Regions from separate parts of the Mesorhizobium sp. M0062 genome, predicted to be linked through region 1. Evidence: predicted binding sites of a transcription regulator. Region 1 holds the regulator's gene; each other region holds the start of a gene.
The links. Region 1 encodes LexA, which represses DNA repair genes until DNA is damaged. Its sites were predicted from a motif close to TGTTCNNNNTGTGTTCNG; they were not measured.

Region 1 (3,239 bases):
GAGGTGGTCGGTCCCAGCTTCCAGATGTCGTTTGCTGCCACCGCCGCCCTTGTCGGCGCCTATGCCGGCGGGGCCGATTACCGCGCCGACAAGGTGAGAACGCCGCCGGCAAAGCGCTCCTTCGTCGGCTTCCTGTCGCGAAAATTCGCGCTGGCCATGGGCGGCCTCGCCATGACCTCGATCATCGCCGGCAGTGCAACCTTGCTGTTCGCCATCTGGCATTTTCAGCGTGTGTCGCCGCTCAGCCTGATCGCCAATCTGGCCGTGATGCCGATTGTTTCGTTGATCGTCATGCCTTTTGCCGTGCTCAGCGCACTGGCGATGCCGTTCGGCGCCGACGGGCCGTTCCTCTATGTGATGGGCAAGGGTCTGATGGCGATGATCGCTATATCGGCCTGGATTTCCGAGCGCTCGCCGGTCGACGCCGTCGGGCTGATCTCCATCCGCTCGGTGCTGTTGGTGGCGGTCGCCCTCGTCATCGCCACCATGGCCACCACCTGGCTCAGGTTGGCGGCCGTGCCTTGCGCGCTGGCCGGCCTGTTGACGGTGCCGCAGGTGCTTACGCCCGACGTGCTCATATCCGAGGATGCGCATCTGGTGGCCATGCCGATCGGTGGCGGCGAACTCGCCCTCAACCGCGAACGCTCCAACGAATTCACCACGGACAATTGGAAACGGGCGCTGCGGGCCAAAACCATTATCCCACCTGAGATTTTCGAGGCAACAGATACGCGGTTCGATCTCGATCCGCTCGATCTGCCGCCCGGCTCGCCCTTCTATTGCACCGGCGATCTCTGTATCGCCCGGCACCCTTCCGGAGCCATTGTAGCGCTTGCGAAAGACCGCAAGACGGCGCGGCCGGCCTGTGCCTTCGCGAGCCTGATCGTCATCGATGACGCCACCGCCTACAATCCGTGCCGCGACCCGCTGGTGCTGGTCGTGACGAAGAAACAGCTGGCCCGCGACGGCAGCGCCGCCGTCTTCTTCGATCCGCAATCGGCAGCTGCAGCGCCAACCATCCGCTTCGCCGTCGACAAGCCGTATCGCCCCTGGCACGAGCAACGCCGCTTCTCCCGCGAAGCGCGCGGCCTGCCGCCTTACAACCAGCGTGAAAAGTACAAACCCAAGCCGGCTCAGTAGCGCCGGATCAATCCGACAAGCTTGCCCTGCACCTTCACCCTGTCCGGTCCAAAAATGCGGGTCTCGTAGGCCGGGTTGGCGGCTTCCAGGGCGATCGAGGCGCCCTTGCGGCGGAAGCGTTTCAGGGTCGCTTCCTCATCGTCGACCAACGCCACCACGATCTCGCCGGGGCTGGCTGTGTCGGCATTGCGGATGATGACCGTGTCGCCATCGAAAATGCCGGCCTCGATCATCGAATCGCCCTTGACCTCGAGCGCGTAGTGTTCGCCGCCCATGATCATATCGGGCGGCACCGAGATCGAATGGGTCTGATGCTGGATGGCGTCGATCGGCACGCCGGCGGCGATGCGTCCCATAACCGGGATTGAAATCGCGGAAACGGCATCGTCATTGCCGGCCGACATCGAACGCGACGGCGAGCCCGGCTTGATCTGGCGGCCGAGACCGCCTTGGCCCAACGCGCCTTGTCCTTGGCCGCCTTGCCCTTGGCCGGTTTGACCAAGACTGCCCTGAATGACGCTCGGCGAAAACTTCCTCGCCGCATTGAGGCCTGGTGCGATCGAGTCGGGCAGCCGCAGCACTTCCAGCGCGCGCGCCCGGTTCGGCAGCCGGCGAATGAAACCGCGCTCCTCAAGCGCCGTGATCAGGCGGTGGATGCCGGACTTGGAGGCGAGGTCGAGCGCTTCCTTCATCTCGTCGAAGGACGGCGGGATTCCGCTCTCCTTCAGGCGTTCATGGATGAACATCAGAAGCTCATGTTGTTTGCGCGTCAGCATCGCGGCCCCCAAGGGTTCTGAAACCAGAATCAGAAAAAACAAACCCAGAACAAACACTATCTGTTCCAGTTGTGTTCCGCAACCTTTTAAAGTTTAATGAATGTGTTGACGTTTTGTTCAGCGTAACGTTCGGCGCTGCGAGCGCCGCTCGTAGTCGTTGGCCGGCAACGGGGTGAAACGAAGACAAAGTGCCCTGCGTCGTCGGCTACGATCGCCGCTTCCTTTTCGGACGGGGCTGCGCAGCATCCGCGCCGGGTTCACTCTGGGCATAGACCTGCAGCGTGTAGCCGATGTGAGCGGTCATCAGAGTTTTCGCACGTTCGACGTCGCGATCGAGGGCCGCTTCCATCAGGGCGGTATGGTGTTCGATCGCCACGGCGTCGCGCAGGGCCGCCACGGCCTTCCGGTGGCCATCCGTGCGGCCGGCGGCGGCGCGCAGCGTCGGGGCCAGACCCAGAAAGCGGTGATGGCGATGCAATTGGTCGGAAATCGTCGCATTGAAGCGCAGCAGCCAGCTGGATGTCGCGGCACTGAGCAGCGCCGCATGGAAGGCATCGTGTTTTTCGTACCACGCGTCGACCGCATCATCCGATGGATCGTCGAGAACAGACCCGCACCGTGAGAGACGATAGTGGGCGGCAACGACCGCGTCTTCCCACTCACGGTCGCCCTCCTCGATCGATTCCACCAGCAGGGGCAGTTCGACCACCAGCCGCGCACGCGCCAAATCCTCGAGCTCCGCCCGAGAGACGGGAGCGACCGCAAACCCGCGGTTGCTGATGGCGGTCACAAGCCGTTCCGCCTCCAGCCGCGACAGCGCCTCGCGCAACGGCGTCCAGCCGATGCCGTAGGTGTTGCGCAGCGTGCTCAGCTTCAACGGCGCGGCAGGCGCCAGCCGGGTCGCAAGAATATCGCGCCTGAGCAGGCGATAGGCCGCTTCCGTCTTCGAGGTCTGCTCGTCATCCAGCATCGTGATCCATCAGACATAAACGCTCGGCGGATCATTATATATCAAAGCCTTTCAATGGGTGAATTATATATAATGTTTGACAGTTCAAGGGCGACCACTCAAGATCGCCGGCATGTTTGGGCGGCAGGCTCCGCCGCGCGCGTTTGTCCATGGAGGGGCGCCGGATCATGAGCACGACACCCGATCTCGCTACAATCGAAGCAATGGATGCCGCCGATCCGCTGCGCTCGATGCGCGAACGCTTTGTCTTGCCGCAAGGCGTGATTTATCTCGACGGCAATTCCCTGGGCGCCGCGTCAGCGGTCGTCTTCAGCGAACTGCAGCAGGCCGCCACGCAGGAATGGGCGCACGAT
Region 2 (3,239 bases), on a different contig from region 1:
GCGCCGAAGCCGAGACTGCCCATGCGCCGGAGCTTGAGGCGGCTATCCATGTCGCGCTGGTCAACCAGGGCGTGCTGATCGCGCCCTTTCACAACATGATGCTGATCTCACCGGCCACCACCGGCGCCCAGGTCAACCGGCTGATCACCGCCTTCGCCACGGTTGCGGCAAGGCTGACGGCATGAGACAAGCTGCCAAGCCAAACTCGAGTACACTAATCATGACTTCACCTTCGGGCTCGACGCCCGCCGAGGCGCAAGCCTTTCTCGACGCCCATCCCGAAATCGAAGCCTTCGATATCGTCTTGACCGACGCCAACGGGGTCGGCCGCGGCAAGATCGTGCGCCGGCATGAGCTGAAAAGCATCTTCGAGGGCGGCCGCCACATGCCGATCTCGATCCTCGGCCTCGACATCACCGGCGAGGATGTGCACGAAACCGGGCTGATCTGGACGACTGGAGACGGCGATCTCAGGGCATGGCCGATCCCCGGCACGCTGGTGCCGCTTTACGGCACGAACCCGCCGCGCGGCCAGTTGCTGATGGCGATGTACCATCTCGAGGGACAGCCTATGTCGTCGGACCCACGGCTGGCGCTGGCCAGGCAGGTCGACATCTTGGCGGCCAAGGGCCTCTATCCCGCCGGCGCCTTCGAACTCGAATTTTTCCTGCTTGCCAATGAGCGTGACGCCGACGGCAAGGTAAAACCGGCGGACGCCGTGCTCGACGGCCGCCGCTCGGCCAAGACGGAAGTCTATTCCGTCGACCATCTGCACGGCATGGAGCCGTTGTTTTCCGACATCTATGCCGCGGCTAAGGCGCAAGGCATTCCGGCCGAAACGGTGATTTCGGAATACGCGCCCGGCCAGTACGAGCTGACGCTGAATTACCGCAAGGATGTCATGCGGGCGGCCGACGACCTCGTCATGTTGAAGCGGCTGGTGCGGGCGCAGGCGCGCCGCCATGGTGTTACCGCCTGCTTCATGGCCAAGCCGATCGAAAAATATGCCGGCTCCGGCATGCATTTCCATGTTTCGCTGCAGGACAAGAACGGCCGCAACGTTTTTGCCGAAGCCGGCGGCGAAAGCTGGTCGCTGCCGCTGCTGCAGGGGCTCGGCGGGCTGATCCAGACCATGGCCGAATCGATGCTGGTGTTTGCGCCGCACGCCAATTCCTGGCGGCGCTTCGTCTCGCAGTCCTATGCGCCGGTGGCGCCGACCTGGGGCGTCAACAACCGTTCGGTGGCGCTGCGCGTGCCGGCCGGCGACGCCAAGAACCGGCGCATCGAGCACCGGCCGTCGGGCGTCGACGCCAATCCCTACCTGATCGCGGCAACGGTGCTGGCCGGCATCATCAAGGGTCTGGACGAAGGCCTCGACCCCGGCCCTGAAACCACTGGGAATGGCTATGAAGCCGCTGTCACGCGCACGACCATGCCGGTCGACTGGCGCGCCGCGATCGAGGCGGCGCGGGCCTCGAGCTTCCTGAAAGAGGCGCTTGGCGAGGATCTGCATCGCACCTTCGTGGCGATCAAGCAGTCGGAGTATCTGCGCGTCGCGCGTACGGTGAGCGAGCTGGACTACCACCTCTACCTGCACGAGGTCTGAGAGACCGTTTCGAAATTCTACTCCGGCGGCCATCGATGGTGGTTTCTGCGCTTCCGATGCTCACGGACCAAATGTCCGCTGCGCTTCGGTTCTCGAAACCACCACCATATGACTCGCCAGAGCGAATTTCGAAACGGTCTCTGATTGCCCTGACGGCGGGCGGCGATCACTTTTTCGCCGCCTGCATCAAATGAGGTGGCGCTGCAGCCTTCAAGAACATATCATGAACGGATGAGCGCGCCCACCGTCCGTGAAAAGCTGGCAATCCTGTCTGACGCCGCCAAATACGACGCCTCCTGTGCTTCGTCCGGCTCGGCGAAGAAGGATTCGCTCCAATCCGGCGGTATCGGCTCCACAGAAGGCATGGGCATCTGCCATTCCTACGCGCCGGATGGCCGCTGCATTTCGCTCCTGAAAATCCTGCTCACCAATTTCTGCATTTACGATTGCAGCTACTGCATGAACCGCTCGTCATCGAATGTGCGCCGCGCCCGCTTTAGCATCGACGAGGTGGTGAAGCTGACCATGGACTTTTATCGGCGCAACTACATCGAGGGCCTCTTCCTGTCCTCAGGAGTCATCCGCTCCCCGGACGAGACCATGGCCGAGATGGTGGAGGTGGCGCGGCGGCTGCGGCTGGACGAAAAATTCTCCGGCTATATTCATCTGAAGACCATTCCGGAAAGCTCGGCCGAACTGGTCGAGCAGGCCGGGCTCTACGCCGACCGGCTGTCTATCAATGTCGAACTGCCGACCGATGAGGGCGTGAAGAAACTGGCGCCGGAGAAGAAGCCGCAAACGATCCGGCTTTCCATGGCGAACCTGCGCCGGAAGATGGAGGAAAAGGCCGAGCCGACGTTGCGGACCAAGAAGCGCGAACGCTTTGCGCCCGGAGGTCAGTCGACGCAGATGATCGTCGGCGCCGACAAGACATCCGACGACGGTATCTTGCACTCCAGTGCGCGGCTCTATGGCAGCTACCATCTGCGGCGCGTCTATTACTCCGCCTTCAGCCCGATCCCGGATTCGTCATCGTCGCTGCCGCTCCAGAAACCGCCGCTGATGCGCGAGCACCGGCTCTATCAGGCCGACTGGCTGATGCGCTTCTACGGCTTTTCGCAGCCGGAAATCCTCGCCGGCAGCAGCGACGGCATGCTCGATCTCGCCATTGACCCCAAGCTCGCCTGGGCTTTGCGCAATCGGGCGAGGTTTCCCGTCGACATCAACCGCGCCGATCGGGAAGCGCTGCTGCGGGTTCCGGGTCTGGGCACCAAGGTGGTGGCGAAGATCCTTGAAACCCGCCGCCACCGACGTATGCGGCTGGAAGATGTCGGACGGATCTGCCATTCGATCGCCAAGCTGAGGCCCTTCATCATCGCCGAAGGCTGGTCGCCGGGCGGACTCACCGACAAGACAGGCCTGCGCGATACGATCGTAAAGTCCTGCGAACAACTGTCGCTGTTTTGACCATGCAGCCGGCCCAGCTCGACCTTGCCCGATACACTGTCCGGCTAGCGAGCCAGACCGATTTCGCCGGTTGGCGCGATGCGGCACGGCGTCTGACGCTGAATGAGGTCCGGCCTGAGGATATTAGTTGGGGTGTCGGGTCCGACGCCAATGATCCTCGAGATGC
Region 3 (3,239 bases), on a different contig from region 1:
GCCGCGCCTGTTGCTGCGCGCTGCCTGAACCGGAAAAATCAGAACGGAGACAATGAGATGAGCGGCTTTGCCAATCTGGTGCCGATGGTGATCGAGCAATCGAGCCGCGGCGAACGCGCCTTCGACATTTTCTCGCGGCTGCTGCGCGAGCGCATCATCTTCGTCAATGGCGAGATCAATGACGGCATGTCGGCGCTGGTCTGCGCCCAGCTCCTGTCGCTGGAATCGGACAATCCCGACAAGGAGATCTCGCTCTACATCAACTCGCCGGGCGGCGTGGTGACCAGCGGTTTCGCCATCTACGACACGATGCAATATGTCAGCTGCCCGGTGTCGACCGTGTGCATGGGCTTTGCCGCGTCGATGGCCTCCTTCCTGCTGATGGCGGGAACGCCGGGGCGGCGCATCGCGCTCCCCAACGCCAGCATCGTGCTGCACCAGCCTCTGGGCGGCTTCCAGGGCCAGGCCTCCGACATCCAGCGTCACGCCGAAGGCATTTTGCGCACCAAGCGGCACATGGCCGACCTCTACGCTCACCATTGCGGCCGCACCCACGAAGAGGTCGAACGCACGCTTGACCGCGATTTCTTCATGACCGCGAAGGAGGCCAAGGACTGGGGCCTCGTTGACCACGTCTTCGACACCCGCAAGCAGGCAGCGGCCTGATCACCGTATCGAATGCAGGCCGGTGTTCCCTCAATTTCAACGCCGCTGGTCTGGCCTCGCCTTGAGCGCGGCACTATAGTCTTGCCATGCGCTACCACCTGAACAGACTGACCATAGCCATTGCCATCACGGCGGCGACATCGAGCATGGCCTTTGCCGGGGGCAGCACCAGCACGTCGCGGAAAGGCGCCCTGCCCGGCGTGACCGGCGACTACCGCATCGCCAAGCCCGCGCCGCAGCCGGAGCCGGATGACGCGCTGCCTGCCGGCGAGAACGGCACGTTCAAGATCGGCGACACCGATGTCAGGATTTCCGGCAGCATCACTGTCGATGTCGGCACTGGTGGGATCAAGCCGCCGCGCCGGTAGCCCCTTTTCCCAGTTACTATACGGAAGAGAAAGCCTGCGCCGACGACTTCCTCACAAAAGAACAGCCCCGCCGTTGCTTCCGCTAACGGTCGGGGCTTTTCTTGGATTCCAAATCCAAACTGCCGGTAGTGTTATACCGACTTTGATTTCGGATGCTTCGCGGCGTTCAGCCGACGATCCGACTAGCCGTCTCTGATTTTTGTGGGATTCGGCAGGTCACGGTTTGTCGGGTGGTTTGTTGGATTGTCGCGATGCGTCCATTTGGACACATACACTTCAATGCCTCGAAACTACCTGGCACTTACGCCCGCCGCGGCTCCACTAGCAGGTGGAGCCTCAAGGACTATCCGGTGGCGTCATGCTCCGCTCCTATGTCCGTTGCGACAGGTGTCAATCCGAAGCACAAATCGCAAAAACCTGCGGCGTCTCGCAGGCCGCTATGGGCGGCGAGGCCATCAAAGACGGCCGGCTCCGTTGACTCCGGCAGAGTGCGCCCCCGATTCGAGGACGTCAACCTTGAATAGCCGGTTACGGAAAATGTGATCGCCGGGAGCTTACGTCAGGGTCAGTTTCTGAAACACCTTGTCAGTTTCTGCACAGCTTTGTCAGGAGCGTGTTCGGTCTTTGTTCTTTCCGCTTGCCCCTTCGCGCGAAAGACGGTTAAACGGCTTTGGTCGAGAAGTGTGGCGTCTCTCGACGTGGCGGCAAAAATACCTACATAGGGAATGGCCGGGAAAACCCGCCGATCCCACTGACACCAGACCTGAGGCGGCGACCGGCGATGGCCGACCATAAATACCTTTCCATTCGCGGGGCACGCGAACACAACCTAAAGAATGTCGATCTCGACCTGCCGCGTGACAGCCTGATCGTCATGACCGGCCTGTCGGGCTCCGGCAAATCGTCGCTTGCTTTCGACACCATCTATGCCGAGGGCCAGCGCCGTTACGTCGAGAGCCTGTCGGCTTATGCGCGCCAGTTCCTCGAAATGATGCAGAAGCCGGATGTCGACCAGATCGACGGCCTGTCGCCGGCCATCTCGATCGAGCAGAAGACCACGTCGAAGAACCCGCGTTCGACGGTCGGCACCGTCACCGAGATCTACGACTACATGCGCTTGCTGTTCGCGCGCGTCGGCATCCCCTATTCGCCGGCGACCGGCCTGCCGATCGAGAGCCAGACGGTTTCACAGATGGTCGACCGGGTGCTGGCGGTCGAGGAAGGCACGCGCCTTTTCCTGCTGGCGCCGATCGTGCGCGGCCGCAAGGGTGAGTATCGCAAGGAACTGCTGGAGCTGCAGAAGAAGGGCTTTCAGCGCGTCAAGGTCGACGGCGTCTTCTATGAGATCGCCGATGTGCCGGCGTTGGACAAGAAGTACAAGCACGACATCGATGTCGTCGTCGACCGCATCGTCGTGCGCGGCGACCTGGCGACACGGCTTGCCGATTCCATCGAAACGGCGCTCAAGCTGGCGGAAGGGCTGGCGGTGGCCGAGTTCGCCGACCGGCCGCTCGACGCCAGCCAGACCGGCGAGGACTCGGTCAACAAATCGAAGAACGAGACGCATGAGCGCATCCTGTTCTCGGAAAAATTCGCCTGCCCGGTTTCCGGCTTCACCATTCCGGAGATCGAGCCCAGGCTGTTCTCGTTCAACAACCCGTTCGGCGCCTGCCCGACCTGCGACGGCCTCGGCAACCAGCGCGCCATCGACGCCAGCCTGATCGTGCCGGACGAAAACGTCTCGCTGCGCGACGGCGCCGTCAGCCCGTGGGCGAAGTCGACCTCACCCTATTACGCCCAGACGCTGGAAGCGCTGGGCAAGGCATACGGCTTCAAGCTCGGCGACAAGTTCAAAGACCTGACCGAAGAGGCCAAGGAAGCCGTCCTGCGCGGCACCGGCGAGCGCGAGGTCACCTTCCAATATGATGACGGCCTGCGCTCCTACAAGACCACCAAGACGTTCGAGGGCGTCATTCCCAATCTCGAACGGCGGTGGAAGGAAACCGAATCCGCCTGGATGCGCGAGGAGATCGAGCGCTTCATGTCGGCGACGCCCTGCCCGGTCTGCAAGGGTTACCGGCTGAAGCCGGAAGCGCTGGCGGTCAAAATCGCCGGAAAACACATTGGCGAGGTCACCGAGCAGTCGATCCGCAACGCCGACAAATGGTTCACCGAACTGCCGCCACATCTCAACGACCAGCAGAA

Region 2: a site for LexA is predicted at 1,819-1,836, ahead of NKJ64_RS01765 (putative DNA modification/repair radical SAM protein). Genes of this name have one in related genera too.
Region 3: a site for LexA is predicted at 1,649-1,666, ahead of uvrA (excinuclease ABC subunit UvrA). Genes of this name have one in related genera too.

What each region holds. Positions count from the first base shown of each region.
Region 1 is NZ_JAMYUO010000006.1:251,242-254,480, reverse strand. Features, by position in the region: gene NKJ64_RS10600 (ComEC/Rec2 family competence protein) at 1-1,140, shown strand, start outside; gene lexA (transcriptional repressor LexA) at 1,134-1,916, opposite strand; gene NKJ64_RS10590 (GntR family transcriptional regulator) at 2,122-2,886, opposite strand; gene kynU (kynureninase) at 3,054-3,239, shown strand, end outside.
Region 2 is NZ_JAMYUO010000001.1:386,018-389,256, reverse strand. Features, by position in the region: gene NKJ64_RS01775 (aspartate aminotransferase family protein) at 1-185, shown strand, start outside; gene NKJ64_RS01770 (glutamine synthetase family protein) at 221-1,606, shown strand; gene NKJ64_RS01765 (putative DNA modification/repair radical SAM protein) at 1,838-3,073, shown strand; gene NKJ64_RS01760 (UdgX family uracil-DNA binding protein) at 3,076-3,239, shown strand, end outside.
Region 3 is NZ_JAMYUO010000005.1:73,470-76,708, forward strand. Features, by position in the region: gene NKJ64_RS08245 (SRPBCC family protein) at 1-28, shown strand, start outside; gene NKJ64_RS08250 (ATP-dependent Clp protease proteolytic subunit) at 58-666, shown strand; gene NKJ64_RS08255 (hypothetical protein) at 813-1,034, shown strand; gene uvrA (excinuclease ABC subunit UvrA) at 1,816-3,239, shown strand, end outside.